3 regions of the Blautia fusiformis genome follow, and region 3 is predicted to be linked to each of the others. Evidence: predicted binding sites of a transcription regulator. Region 3 holds the regulator's gene; each other region holds the start of a gene.
What was found. The regulator HrcA, encoded in region 3, represses chaperone genes, less so after heat shock. The targets are predictions, from matches to a motif close to TGTTAGCACTCNNNNNNNNNGAGTGCTAACA.
Positions count from the first base shown of each region.

Region 1 (4,574 bases), on a different contig from region 3:
CTGGGCCAAGGTAAAAAGAGGCTTAAGTGCAGGCCGTGTACAGTCTGTGGCACTGCGTATCATCTGTGACAGAGAAGATGAGATCAATGCATTCATTCCTGAAGAATACTGGAGCCTGGAGGGTGAATTTCAGGTAAAGGGTGAGAAGAAACCGTTGACAGCCAAGTTCTATGGAACAGATAAAAAACTTCCGATCAGAAACCGTCAGGAAATGGATGAGATTCTGAAAAGTCTGGAAGACTGTAAATATGAGATCACAGAAGTAAAAAAGGGTGAGAGGATCAAAAACGCTCCCCTTCCGTTTACCACAAGTACTCTGCAGCAGGAAGCTGCCAAGACACTGAATTTTTCTACGCAGAAGACTATGCGCCTGGCACAGCAGTTATATGAAGGTGTGGATGTAAAAGGCAGTGGTACGGTAGGTCTGATCTCCTATCTGCGTACAGATTCCACTCGAATTTCAGAGGAAGCAGATGCAGCAGCAAGAACTTATATTTCTGAGCAGTATGGTTTGGATTATGTTTCTCAGACAGAGAAGGCGATCAAAAACGGACAGAAGATACAGGATGCTCATGAGGCGATCCGTCCTACAGATATTGCGAGGACACCAGTTCTGGTGAAGGAATCCCTGACCAGGGATCAGTTCCGTTTATATCAGCTGATCTGGAGACGTTTTGCGGCGAGTAGAATGGCACCGGCACGTTATGAGACCACGTCTGTCAAGATCGGAGCAGGTGAGTATGTGTTCACGGTTGCAGCATCCAAGGTTGCCTTTGATGGCTTTATGTCTGTGTACACAGAAGAGGGCGATGACAAAAAGGGTAATGTTTTAAGTCAAAGTCTGGAAAAGGGTATGGAGCTGAAGCTGAAAGAACTGAAGCCGGAGCAGCATTTTACACAGCCGCCGGCACATTACACAGAGGCTTCACTTGTAAAGACTATGGAAGAGCTTGGAATTGGACGTCCAAGTACGTATGCGCCGACCATCACAACGATCATCAGCAGACGCTATGTATCCAAGGAACAGAAAAATCTTTACGTCACAGAGCTTGGAGAGGTTGTTAATAATATTATGAAACAGGCTTTTCCAAGTATTGTGGATGTAAACTTTACAGCAACTATGGAGGGGCTTCTGGACTGCGTGGAAGCAGGTACCGTACAGTGGAAAACGGTTGTACGTAACTTCTATCCGGATCTGAAGCATGATGTGGATGAGGCTGAGAAAGAGCTTGAGAAAGTTGATATACAGGATGAGGTTACGGATGTGATCTGCGACAACTGTGGCCGCAACATGGTGATCAAGTACGGTCCTCATGGAAGATTTCTTGCATGCCCCGGATTTCCGGACTGCCGTAATACAAAACCATATTATGAGAAGATCGGTGTTGCATGTCCGAAGTGCGGCGGCGAAATTGTCATGAAAAAAACGAAAAAAGGCAGAAAATATTACGGATGTGAGAATAATCCGGAATGTGATTTTATGTCCTGGCAGAAACCTTCTGCAAAGAAATGTCCGAAATGTGGTAATTATATGCTCGAAAAGGGAAATAAGCTGGTTTGCAGCCAGGAAACCTGCGGATATGTGGAACAAAAACCAAAAGATGAAGATTGATTGAATAAATGCTTTTCTATTAATTTTCAGAAAATCCCGTTAAAAATAAAAAAAATATAAAAATGTCTTGTAAATTTCCAGAATAACGTGTAATATTAGACTAGAAAAACGATTTCTTTCAAGGTACGAAAGTGAAAGGAGGAAAAATGAGCGTTCAGTTGCTAGATAAAACTAGAAAAATCAATAAGCTTCTGCATAACAGCAGCTCAAGCAAGGTAGTGTTTAACGACATTTGCCAGGTGCTCATGGAAACCTTAAGTTCCAATATCCTGGTACTCAGTAAGAAAGGTAAGGTTCTGGGAGTCAGTATCTGCCCGGGTGTGGATGAGATCACAGAGCTGATCGATGACAAGATCGGCGGACATATCGACCCGTTATTGAATGAGAGATTTCTTGGTGTTCTTTCCACAAAGGAGAATGTCAATCTCCAGACACTTGGCTTTGAGCATGTACCCGGAAATTATCAGGGAATCGTGAATCCGATCGATATTGCAGGTGAGAGACTGGGAACGTTATTCATGTACCGCAATGATCATCCCTATGATATTGAGGATATTATCGTCAGCGAGTATGGTACAACAGTTGTTGGCCTGGAAATGATGCGTGCGGTTCATGACGAGAACGCAGAAGAAGACAGAAAACAGCAGATCGTTAAATCGGCATTCAGTACACTGTCCTTCTCAGAACTTGAGGCGATCATCCATATTTTTGATGAGCTGGATGGGGATGAGGGTATCCTGGTTGCCAGCAAGATCGCTGACCGTGTAGGTATCACCAGATCCGTGATCGTAAATGCACTGCGTAAATTCGAGAGTGCAGGTGTGATCGAATCCCGTTCATCCGGTATGAAGGGAACTTACATTAAAGTTCTTAATGAAGTGATCTTTGATGAGCTTGAGGAGATAAAAGCACAGAGAAGCAAGAAGGCATAATGTGATCAGCACTGTCAGATGCTTGATATAAGATAAAGAACGTGACAAAAGAGACTTCCCGCTAGCGTGGGAGTCTCTTTTTTGTCTGTTTCATAAAATTAAAATAAATAATGAAATTAAGAAAACAAGAGAAAACAAGAGCATAAAAGAGATAAAACCAGAATAATATAGAAAAACCATATCTTAAAAGGGTTGCGAAAATATGTGAAATTCACTAATATAGCCATAGTGATTAGCACTCGTATAAAGTGAGTGCTAGCAGACGAAGATGAAACTTATAAAGGAGGAACATAGATCATGAAGTTAGTACCTTTAGGCGACAGAGTAGTATTAAAACAGGTTGAAGCAGAAGAGACAACAGCATCCGGAATCGTACTTCCGGGACAGGCACAGGAGAAACCACAGCAGGCAGAAGTTATCGCAGTTGGTCCTGGCGGAGTTGTAAATGGCAAAGAAGTAAAGATGGAAGTAGAAGTCGGAAACACTGTTATTTACTCCAAATATGCAGGAACAGAAGTTAAGATGGATGGTACGGATTACATCATTGTAAAACAGGAAGATATCCTGGCAGTTATTAAATAATATAAACATCTTATCGTATATCAATATAAATAGGAGGTCATTTTATCATGGCAAAAGAAATTAAATATGGCGCAGAAGCAAGAGCAGCACTTGAAGCTGGTGTAAATAAACTTGCAGATACAGTAAGAGTAACACTTGGACCGAAAGGAAGAAACGTAGTACTTGACAAATCTTTCGGTGCTCCGCTTATCACAAACGATGGTGTTTCCATCGCAAAAGAGATCGAGCTTGAGGACGGATTCGAGAACATGGGTGCTCAGATCATCAAGGAAGTTGCATCCAAGACAAACGATGTAGCAGGTGATGGTACTACAACAGCGACTGTACTTGCTCAGGCAATGGTTCATGAGGGAATGAAGAACCTGGCAGCAGGTGCCAACCCGATCATCCTCAGAAAAGGTATGAAAAAAGCAACAGATGTTGCAGTAGAAGCGATCAAGAACATGAGCCAGGCAATCAACGGCAAAGAGCAGATCGCTAACGTAGCAGCAATCTCTGCAAGTGATGAGCAGGTTGGACAGCTTGTTGCTGATGCTATGGAGAAAGTTTCCAAAGACGGTGTTATCACTGTTGAGGAGTCCAAGACCATGCATACAGAGCTTGACCTTGTAGAAGGTATGCAGTTTGACCGTGGATATATTTCCGCATACATGTCCACAGATATGGAGAAAATGGAGGCAACTCTTGATGATCCGTACATCCTGATCACAGACAAGAAGATCAGCAATATTCAGGAGATCCTTCCACTTCTTGAGCAGGTTGTTCAGGCCGGTGCGAAACTTCTCATCATCGCTGAGGATGTTGAGGGTGAGGCCCTTACAACTCTGATCGTCAACAAACTGAGAGGAACCTTCCAGGTAGTAGCTGTAAAAGCTCCTGGCTATGGTGACAGAAGAAAAGAGATGCTTCAGGATATCGCGATCCTGACAGGCGGACAGGTGATCTCCGATGAGCTTGGTCTTGACCTGAAAGAAGCTAAGATGGAGCAGCTTGGACGTGCAAAATCTGTTAAAGTTGCAAAAGAGAACACAGTTATCGTTGATGGTCTCGGTGACAAAGATGCCATTGCAAAACGTGTTGCACAGATCCGTGCGCAGATCGAGGAGACAAAATCCGAGTTCGATAAAGAGAAACTTCAGGAGAGACTTGCAAAACTGGCTGGCGGCGTAGCTGTTATCCGTGTAGGTGCTGCTACTGAGACAGAGATGAAAGAAGCAAAACTTCGTCTTGAGGATGCTCTTGCAGCAACAAGAGCAGCTGTTGAGGAAGGTATCATCGCAGGTGGCGGATCTGCTTACATCCATGCTTCCAAAGAGGTTGCAAAACTTGCAACAACACTTGAAGGAGATGAGAAGACAGGTGCTTATGTGATCCTGAAAGCTCTTGAGGCTCCGCTGTTCCACATCGCTGCAAACGCAGGACTGGAAGGCGCTGTTATTATCAACAAA
Region 1 covers NZ_JAJEPT010000015.1:60,457-65,030, reverse strand. The annotation lists gene topA (type I DNA topoisomerase) at 1-1,612, shown strand, start outside; gene codY (GTP-sensing pleiotropic transcriptional regulator CodY) at 1,759-2,544, shown strand; gene groES (co-chaperone GroES) at 2,842-3,126, shown strand; gene groL (chaperonin GroEL) at 3,174-4,574, shown strand, end outside.
Region 1: groES (co-chaperone GroES) is a predicted target of HrcA. The motif match lies at 2,775-2,805, and genes of this name have one in related genera.

Region 2 (4,574 bases), on a different contig from region 3:
GATGATATGATCCTGAGCTTTCTGTCCAGGAATCAGATTCTTTTTGAAAGGCTATAGTCAATTCTCTTCTTCTATTTCCCTCAGGTAATACGCAAGCATATCAATAAATTCACTGTTGGTAGGCTTGTATTCTAGAGGATATCCTGCAATCTCATCCAGCAGTTTTTTATTTCCTTCCCAACACACATTTACCATTGTTCTGATATCATGCTCAATATTGGTAGGTGTTGATCTGTACTTCCGCGCCAGGTATGGATAAATATCCTTTGTGATCCGCAATGGTTTATACTGATACCCCATGGAAATCTTTACCGCTTCCGCAACGAAAAAATATCCTTTGTATTTCGAATTTGCACCAAGTCTTCTGATCAATTCATACACCTTTTTCATACATTTGTTCCTCCATTTCATTTTTTTCTCTTTTTAAAAGCACTCCCTTATGTATAATACGACACTTATCTATATTTTTCGCTTTCTTCCGAAAATTTATTTTATACATATTAGATACTTATTTAAATTTTTAGTCATATTTTACAGGTTATTTTTATTTAATATCTATTATTTTATTTAAAATTCCTCTAATTGTGTTAAAGATACACATATTGTTATAAAAAAACAAAGGCTTCGCCCCATTACGGGCAAAGCCTTTCGATCATTTTATATGTCGTTTTATTTTGTAAGGACCATAAGGATATCGTTGCTTCTCTTTACAAATTTTGTCATTTCTTCAGGAGAAAGCTGTTTATGGCTCATCATTGCAAGATCATAAAGCTGTTCACAGATCACCGGAACATACTCTGATCCCTGATTTTCTGCTATAAATCTTACAAGAGGATGATTTGCGTTCAGTACAAGTACTTCCTGACCACCGAACATATTCGGATCCATTCCGTACATATTGTACATTTTCATCATATCCTGCATACGGCGGCTCTCCTCAGGAAGAGTGATCATCGCTGCAGTTCCCTCATTTTTCAGCTTCTCTACTTTTACTTCAAGTTTATCCTTGCCAAGATTCTTACGGAACACCTCAGTAAGTGTCTTGACTGTTGCTTCATCCGCTTCTCCGTCTTCACGAAGCTCTTCTGTCAGATCTGCATCAATTCTCTTGAACTGGATCGTCTGATCCTGCTGTTCAAGATGGGAAATAAACTGTGAATCGATCACATGCTTCAGCAGTACAGCATCTTTACCCGCTTCACGGAACATATTAATGTACTGGCTCTGCTGTACCTCATCGGTCACATAATAGATCACCGTTTTTTCCGGTTCCTCATTCTGGGATCCTTCAGAAGCTTTCTCCTCTGTCTTCTCCTCTTCAGCTGCTTTTGTTTCTTCTTTTTTATTTTCCTCAATGCAGTCTTTCAGGGTAAGATATTTGCCATCCAGATTCTTAAAGAGGATATAATCATTCATCTTCTCACCAAATTTCGCATCCTTGATGCATCCAAATTTGATAAACGGGCTGATATCATCCCAGTACTTCTCATAAGACTCTCTGTCTGTCTTGCACATTCCGGTGAGCTTATCTGCTACTTTCTTGGTGATGTATTCAGAAATCTTTTTCACAAAACCATCATTCTGCAGTGCAGAACGGGAAACATTCAGTGGAAGATCCGGACAGTCGATCACGCCTTTCAGAAGAAGAAGGAATTCCGGGATCACCTCTTTGATGTTATCTGCAATAAATACCTGATTATTATAAAGCTTGATGGTTCCCTCAATGGAATCATACTCTGTCCTGATCTTCGGGAAATACAGGATACCTTTCAGGTTGAACGGATAGTCCATGTTCAGATGGATCCAGAACAGCGGTTCCTTGTAATCCATAAATACCTTACGGTAAAATTCTTTATACTCTTCATCCGTGCACTCATTTGGGTGTTTCATCCAGAGCGGCTGTGTATCGCTTAAGGATACCGGCCGTTTATTGATCTTTACTTTATCTTTGGCAGGAGAAACTTCCACAACTTCTTTCTCGCCTTTATCATTCTCCTTTTCCTCCGTCTTGGCGTCCTCATGGATATGTTCAACTACCACGTCATCTTCACGGAGATCTGCCTCATCGATGGTTTCATACTCCTGTTCAGCATTTGCTTTGGAAAGATAGATATTTACCGGCATGAAAGAACAGTATTTCTCAATAACCTCTCTCATACGATATTCATTGGCAAACTCCAGGCTTTCCTCATTGAGGAAAAGAGTGATCTCTGTTCCCGGTTCTGTTTTGTTTCCGTCTGCCATCTCATACTCCGTACCACCGTCACAGGTCCAATGTACCGGTGTGGAACCCTCCTTGTAAGAGAGAGTATCGATATGAACTTCATCTGCAACCATAAATGCAGAATAAAATCCAAGTCCGAAATGACCGATCATCTGATCATCCGTTGTTTTATCCTTATATTTCTCAAGAAACTCTGTGGCACCGGAAAAAGCGATCTGTGTGATATATTCCTCTACTTCATCTGCTGTCATACCAATACCGTTATCGATAAACTTCAAAGTTTTCTGATCCGGATCAACGATAACATTTACAGCCGGTTTGTAACCTTCCGGGAATGTATAATCTCCCATAACTTCCAGCTTTCTCAGTTTGGTGATCGCATCGCATCCGTTGGAGATCATCTCTCTTACAAAAATATCATGGTCGGAATATAACCATTTCTTGATAATCGGAAAAATGTTTTCACTGTTGATTGATAAACTGCCATGTTTTGCTGACATATATGTCACTCTCCTTTTGTTTTTATTTTTGTTTTTATTTCTGATGTTCCGACAGAGTCGGAAACCTGTTGTTTTTTTCAATAAATATATACTAATACGACTTTTTACAAAAGTCAAGAAAAATTTAGCACTCATCATTATAGAGTGCTAGCAACAGCATGTAAAACGGATCTCTATGTGCAAAAAAATCCCTCCGTACATTTTTTTGTACGGAGGGTGCTGTAAAACTATCTTCTACATTCTGTTCTTATTTTTTCTTTCTACGATATACAAGGATTCCTCCAATACATACCACAGCCACGATCAAAATGATCACAAATGTCATGATCGGTGTACTGTCTCCCGTCTGCACTGCAGATTTCTGATTTGTCTGTGTCACTGCCGGACTCGGAGTCGCAGTAAGAACTGCTGCCTGTGATACCGTAAAAGTAACCGTACTTTCTGACTGTGTACCGGTATCCTTCCAGCTGGAGCCGTCATATTTCTGCTGTCCAAAGGTAACTTTCAGAGTATATTTTCCTGGCTTGCTGACACGGAATGTTGCAGTATAAGGCTCTCCATCCCAGGTACGGGTCTCTGTGATCTTCCAGCTCTTCGGCTGATATCTGGTATCTCCCTTACGCGGGTTTGTATTATCCATCCCTGCACCAGATGCTGTAAAGGTGATCTTTGTATTGGTATCATACTTGCCATTGGAATCAATTCCTGTGATCTTATTGTCCGATGCAGCGGCTTCCGTGCCCTGATATCCATTTACTGTAATACTTACTGCGATCACTGTACTGATCTTGTTAGGATTCTTAACCCCCTCCGGAAGAATGACAGTACCTTTTACATTAAATATCTGACGTTCTGCAGAAGACGGATCATAAGAAGATCCCTTAACATCCCATTTAACAGATGCCTTCTGCTCTCCCTTTGTTGTAGTGATCTTTACTGTTCCCGGAAGCTTCAGGGCTTTCTGGGTTTTCTGGGTTCCATTGGGAAGATCTTTGATATCGGATGGCTTTTTGATACCTGTAAGGTTATTCGCCTTCTTACTGTTATCTGTTTTTTTCTTTGTAACGCTGAAATGAACGTTTACATAAGCTTCCACATTTGCATCATTGGCGATCACAATGTCTTCCAGATATTCCCCCTGTGAAAGTCCGCTGACCGGCTGTACGCTAAAGGTTGCATTATCTCCTGCTTCCAGCTCTGTGGCGGAAAGTGTACCAATTGTATATGCATTTGATGAAGGCTGTTTCAAAACGATCTTTGTATTTCCGGTGTTGGTAACTGTAACTTTCTTCGCATCAGGAAGTTCCTTATAGCCTTCCTCTTTAGTTCCAAACTCCAGACTGTCTGTTACCGAAAGACCGGGATTGGGTTCCGGTTCCGGCTCCGAAACTGTAAATTCCAGCCGGACTTCAGCCAGTGTGTTTCCGGTATTCTGATCTGTCACAGAAATCGTATCACTGTGATCTCCGGCCTGAAGACCAGTCTTGGGCTGTACGGTAAAGGTTGCCGCCTTATCTCCGGGATTGAGCACTTCCGCAGAAGGCTCTCCCACCTCATAATCCTCCGGAGCAGAAAGCTGGATCCGGATAGCCTCTGTACCTGTATTCTCTACGGTTACAGGCTTTGCATCCGGCGCAGTCTCATAGCCCTGTTCCAGTGTTCCAAACTTCAGAGGGCCTTCCGGTTTCACTGTTGCAGTAACTGTTTTTGGTGTTTCTGTCTTTACCATAACCGAAGCCGTCACTGTAGCAGATGCTTCCGTGCTTTCATCAGAAGCAAATACAAGCTCTTCCACGTATGGATCATCTTTTGCAGAGAGTCCAAGCTTAGGCTGTACGGTAAAGGTCTGC
Region 2 covers NZ_JAJEPT010000004.1:215,846-220,419, reverse strand. The annotation lists gene LKD46_RS05570 (DUF5721 family protein) at 1-57, shown strand, start outside; gene LKD46_RS05565 (sporulation initiation factor Spo0A C-terminal domain-containing protein) at 58-390, opposite strand; gene htpG (molecular chaperone HtpG) at 670-2,724, opposite strand; gene LKD46_RS05555 (LPXTG cell wall anchor domain-containing protein) at 2,972-4,574, opposite strand, start outside.
Region 2: htpG (molecular chaperone HtpG) is a predicted target of HrcA. The motif match lies at 2,847-2,877, and genes of this name have one in related genera.

Region 3 (4,574 bases):
GTGTCTTAAGGATATTGAGCCGGGAGCTGTGGTAACTCTGGCAGAAATGGAAGGACCGGGACAGATCAATCATATTTGGATCACCGTCGACAACAAGACTACAGAGGCAGATTGCTTTGTACTGAGGGATCTTGTGATCCGTATGTACTGGGATGACGAGGAAACTCCTTCCGTGGAAAGTCCTCTGGGTGATTTCTTCTGCTGCGGATTCGGAAGAGAATGTTTTGTAAATTCTGTTCCGGTGGCTGTTGTTCCAAACAGGGGCTTTAACTGCTATTTCCCGATGCCGTTTAAGAAGAAAGCAAAGATCACACTGGAAAACCAGCATGCAAATAAAATACCGGCTTTCTTTTATCAGGTAGATTACTGTCTCTATGATGAGCTTCCGGACGATATTGCTTATTTCCATGCGCAGTGGAGACGGGAACGGTTGACAGAAAAAACAAAAGATTATACAATTTTGGATGGAGTAAAAGGAAAAGGCCATTATATAGGAACCTACATGGCACTTACCACACTGGAACGTTACTGGTGGGGCGAGGGAGAAATGAAATTTTATATTGACGGAGATGAGGAGTATCCGACCATCTGCGGAACAGGAACGGAAGATTACTTTGGAGGTTCCTGGAGCTTTGCCAAACAGGTGGATGGAAAAACCGTGGAACAGAATTATAACACACCATATCTTGGATATCCGTATTATTCTGCCCATGACGAACTGATCCACAATTTTTATCATAATGATGACTGCCCGCCAATGCGAGGCTTTTACAGATGGCATTTACAGGATCCGATCTGCTTTGAAGAGGATCTTCGCGTTACCATTCAGCAGATAGGCGTCGGATACCGTGGTCTGTTTGAACGACAGGATGATGTGGCAAGTGTAGCGTACTGGTATCAGACACTTCCTCATGCACCGTTCCAGCCGTTGATGTCAAAAGAGGATAGATGGCCCAGATAAAAAGGGTGGTAGAGATTGAAAAAACAGGTATTTTGCGGGGTATTTGCCCTGGCTCTGGCAGTGACAGGATGTGGAGCCCAGAAGAAGGAGACTGCATCTGATATTGTGCCGGAGAACAGACAGGAACTGACGATCCTTCATGTGGATGCAGACACAGAGGGCTTTGATTCTTTTATCAGTCAGGCGGAAAAGGATCTTGGAATAGAGATCCATATCGAAAAATGTCCGTCTAATGCGGACAATCGCCAGGCCAAAATAGCAACTCTTCTGACATCAGGAGATGATTCTGTTGATCTGATCACAGTAAATGATGAGATGATATCCGAATTTAAGCATAAGGGATTTCTTCTTCCGCTGGAAGATACCGTTATGACGGAGGAGACAGCGGCGAATTTTCCGCAGGAATACCTGAAAGAAATATGCATGTCAGACGGACATATTTTTTCGGTACCGTTCAGGATGGATATCATGGCGTTCTGGGTGAACCAGGAATTGCTGGATCAGGCAGGTCTGGACAGAATCTCCGATCTCAGTGATCTTGAGATTCTTCAGAAAAAGCTTCAGAATATGGGAAAATATGCATACGGAGATGCATGGGAGATTTCTTACATATATAACAGTATCAGCGAGTATGTCAATTTTTTCGGAGGAGATTATACAGACTGGACTGATCCGAAAACCAGAGAAGCGGCAGAATATATGAAGCGAATGCTGGATACAGGGATGATATCAGAGGAGAATCTGATCGACCAGCATGAACAGCTGAATGAAAAATTTATAAACGGCCAGTATGGATGTATGTTCATGTATACCGGTGCGTTGAGTACCTTTCAGAATGCAGGCGTGTATGGAAAAGATAAGATCCATATGGCACCATTTCCGGAATTTGATGAGAAGGTGACCAATATCGCAACCTGGCAGTATGTACTGAATAAAAATTCTGATCATAAAGAAGCAGCTCTGAAGTTCCTTCAGTATGTATCAGGATATGAGGCCAGTAAAAATTACGGACAGCTGACAAAAATGTGTCCGGCAAGACTGGATGTGATCGAGGATAAGAATTTTGATCTGGATGGCATTGAAATGATCCGGCAATATCTGAAAGATTATAAGCTGAAGGCAAGACCACTGTGCACCGATTCCATAGAAGCTGTTTCGGCTATGGGTACGGAATTTCAGAAATACGTGCTGGGACAGAAAACAGAAGCGGAATTTTTTGCCGGGGCACAGAACTGCATAGACAAGTATTACAAAAAAGCATCGTACTGATGCTTTTTTTGTTTTGAAAAAATAAGAACTTTTTTTCAAAACATATTGACAAATATTTTACATGGTGATATCTTAAAGACTGTAGATGTTAGCACTCCACTAAAATGAGTGCTAACAGATATAAAAAAGAATCAACATCCGTCAGGAAAGAATAAAAGGAAAGGAGATGGCTTCATGGAAGAGGTGTTGAATGAGCGCAAGCAAAAAATCTTAAAAGCAATCATCAAGACCTATATGGAGACCGGAGAACCGGTTGGCTCCAGGACCATTTCCAAGTATGCGGATCTCAATGTAAGTTCCGCAACGATCCGAAATGAAATGTCAGACCTGACAGATATGGGCTATATCGTCCAGCCTCATACCTCAGCAGGAAGGATTCCTTCAGATAAGGGCTACAGACTTTACGTCAATGAGCTGATGAAGGAGAAGGAAGCAGAGGTTGCAGAGCTGCGAGATCTGATCATTGAGAAGACAGATAAGATGGATAAGGTGCTTAAGAAGGTTGCGAAGGTTCTTGCTTCCAATACCAATTATGCTACCATGGTTTCCGTTCCGCAGTACAGCGGCAACAAGATCAAGTTCATCCAGCTGTCGAGAATGAGCGAGCTTCAGCTTGTGGCAGTGGTTGTCAGTGACAACAACACAGTCCGGAACCAGATCATCAATCTGGACGAGGAAATGGACGACCAGACGATCCTGAAACTGAATCTTCTTCTTAACACCAATCTCAATGGGATCCCGATCCAGGATATCAACCTTGGGATGATCGCCAGACTGAAGGAACAGGCAGGCAGCCACAGTGGTGTGGTGGCAACAGTTCTGGATGCAGTGGCAGCCACCATTCATGTGGAAGAGGAAGATATGGAGATCTATACTTCAGGTGCAACCAACATCTTCAAGTATCCGGAGCTTGCCGATAAAGAAAAGGCAACGGAGCTGATCTCCGCATTTGAGGAAAAGCATGAACTTGCCGATCTTGTAAAAGAACAGATGTCAGATGGAGAGAATACAGGAATCCAGGTTTATATCGGTGATGAGATGCCGATCCAGACCATGAAGGACTGCAGCATTGTAACTGCCAGATATGAACTGGGAGACGGAATGTACGGAACCATCGGGATCATCGGTCCCAAACGAATGGATTATGAGAATGTAGTGGACAGTCTGAAAGAGCTTAAGAATCATCTGGATGACGTTTTGAAAAAGAAGAAAACTTAGAAAGGCGGTAGAAAAAAAGTGTCGGAGGAAACAAAGAAAACATCCGAAGAGCAGGAAACGGAGAAGGAAATCCCCGTAACTGATGGAGATCAGGAAGAAAAAAGCCTGACACCGGAGGGAGAAGATCTGCCGGAGGAAGAAAACAATACTCCAGGCGAAGAAGCTGCCTCAGAGGATAAAAAAGAAGAAAAATCAAAAACTTCCTTCTTCGGAAAGAAGAAAAAAGATAAATCTGAGCAGAAGGTGGAGGAACTTACCGATCGCCTGAAGCGTACCATGGCTGAATTTGATAATTTCCGTAAAAGAACGGAAAAAGAAAAATCCAGCATGTACATCATCGGAGCAAAAGAGATCGTTGAAAAGATCCTGCCGGTTGTGGATAACTTCGAAAGAGGTCTTGCACAGGCACAGGAAGGCGATGCTTTTGCAGATGGAATGAAAATGATCTACAAGCAGCTTACCACAACACTGGATGAGCTTGGTGTGAAGCCGATCGAAGCAGTGGGAAAGGAATTCAACCCGGATTTCCACAATGCAGTGATGCATGTGGAGGATGAAGAGGTTGGAGAGAACATCGTGGTGGAAGAATTCCAGAAGGGTTACACGTACAAGGATTTCGTAGTACGCCACAGTATGGTAAAGGTTGCGAACTAACTGACAACAAACTTTATTTTAACAGATACAGACTAAAACAGGAGGAAAAAATCATGGGAAAGATTATTGGTATTGACTTAGGTACAACAAACAGCTGTGTAGCCGTAATGGAAGGTGGACAGCCAACAGTTATCGCAAATACAGAAGGCGCAAGAACAACACCATCCGTTGTAGCATTCACAAAAACAGGAGAGCGTCTGGTAGGTGAGCCTGCAAAACGTCAGGCAGTTACAAACGCAGACAGAACAATCTCCTCAATCAAAAGAGAAATGGGTACCGATTACCGTGTAACCATCGATGAGAAGAAATACTCTCCACAGGAGATCTCCGCAATGATCCTTCAGAAACTGAAAAAGGATGCAGAGGCTTATCTTGGTGAGAAAGTAACAGAGGCAGTTATCACAGTTCCGGCTTACTTCAACGATGCTCAGCGTCAGGCTACCAAAGATGCAGGTAAGATCGCAGGTCTTGA
Region 3 covers NZ_JAJEPT010000001.1:304,551-309,124, forward strand. The annotation lists gene LKD46_RS01500 (glycoside hydrolase family 172 protein) at 1-961, shown strand, start outside; gene LKD46_RS01505 (ABC transporter substrate-binding protein) at 977-2,230, shown strand; gene hrcA (heat-inducible transcriptional repressor HrcA) at 2,405-3,448, shown strand; gene grpE (nucleotide exchange factor GrpE) at 3,467-4,102, shown strand; gene dnaK (molecular chaperone DnaK) at 4,156-4,574, shown strand, end outside.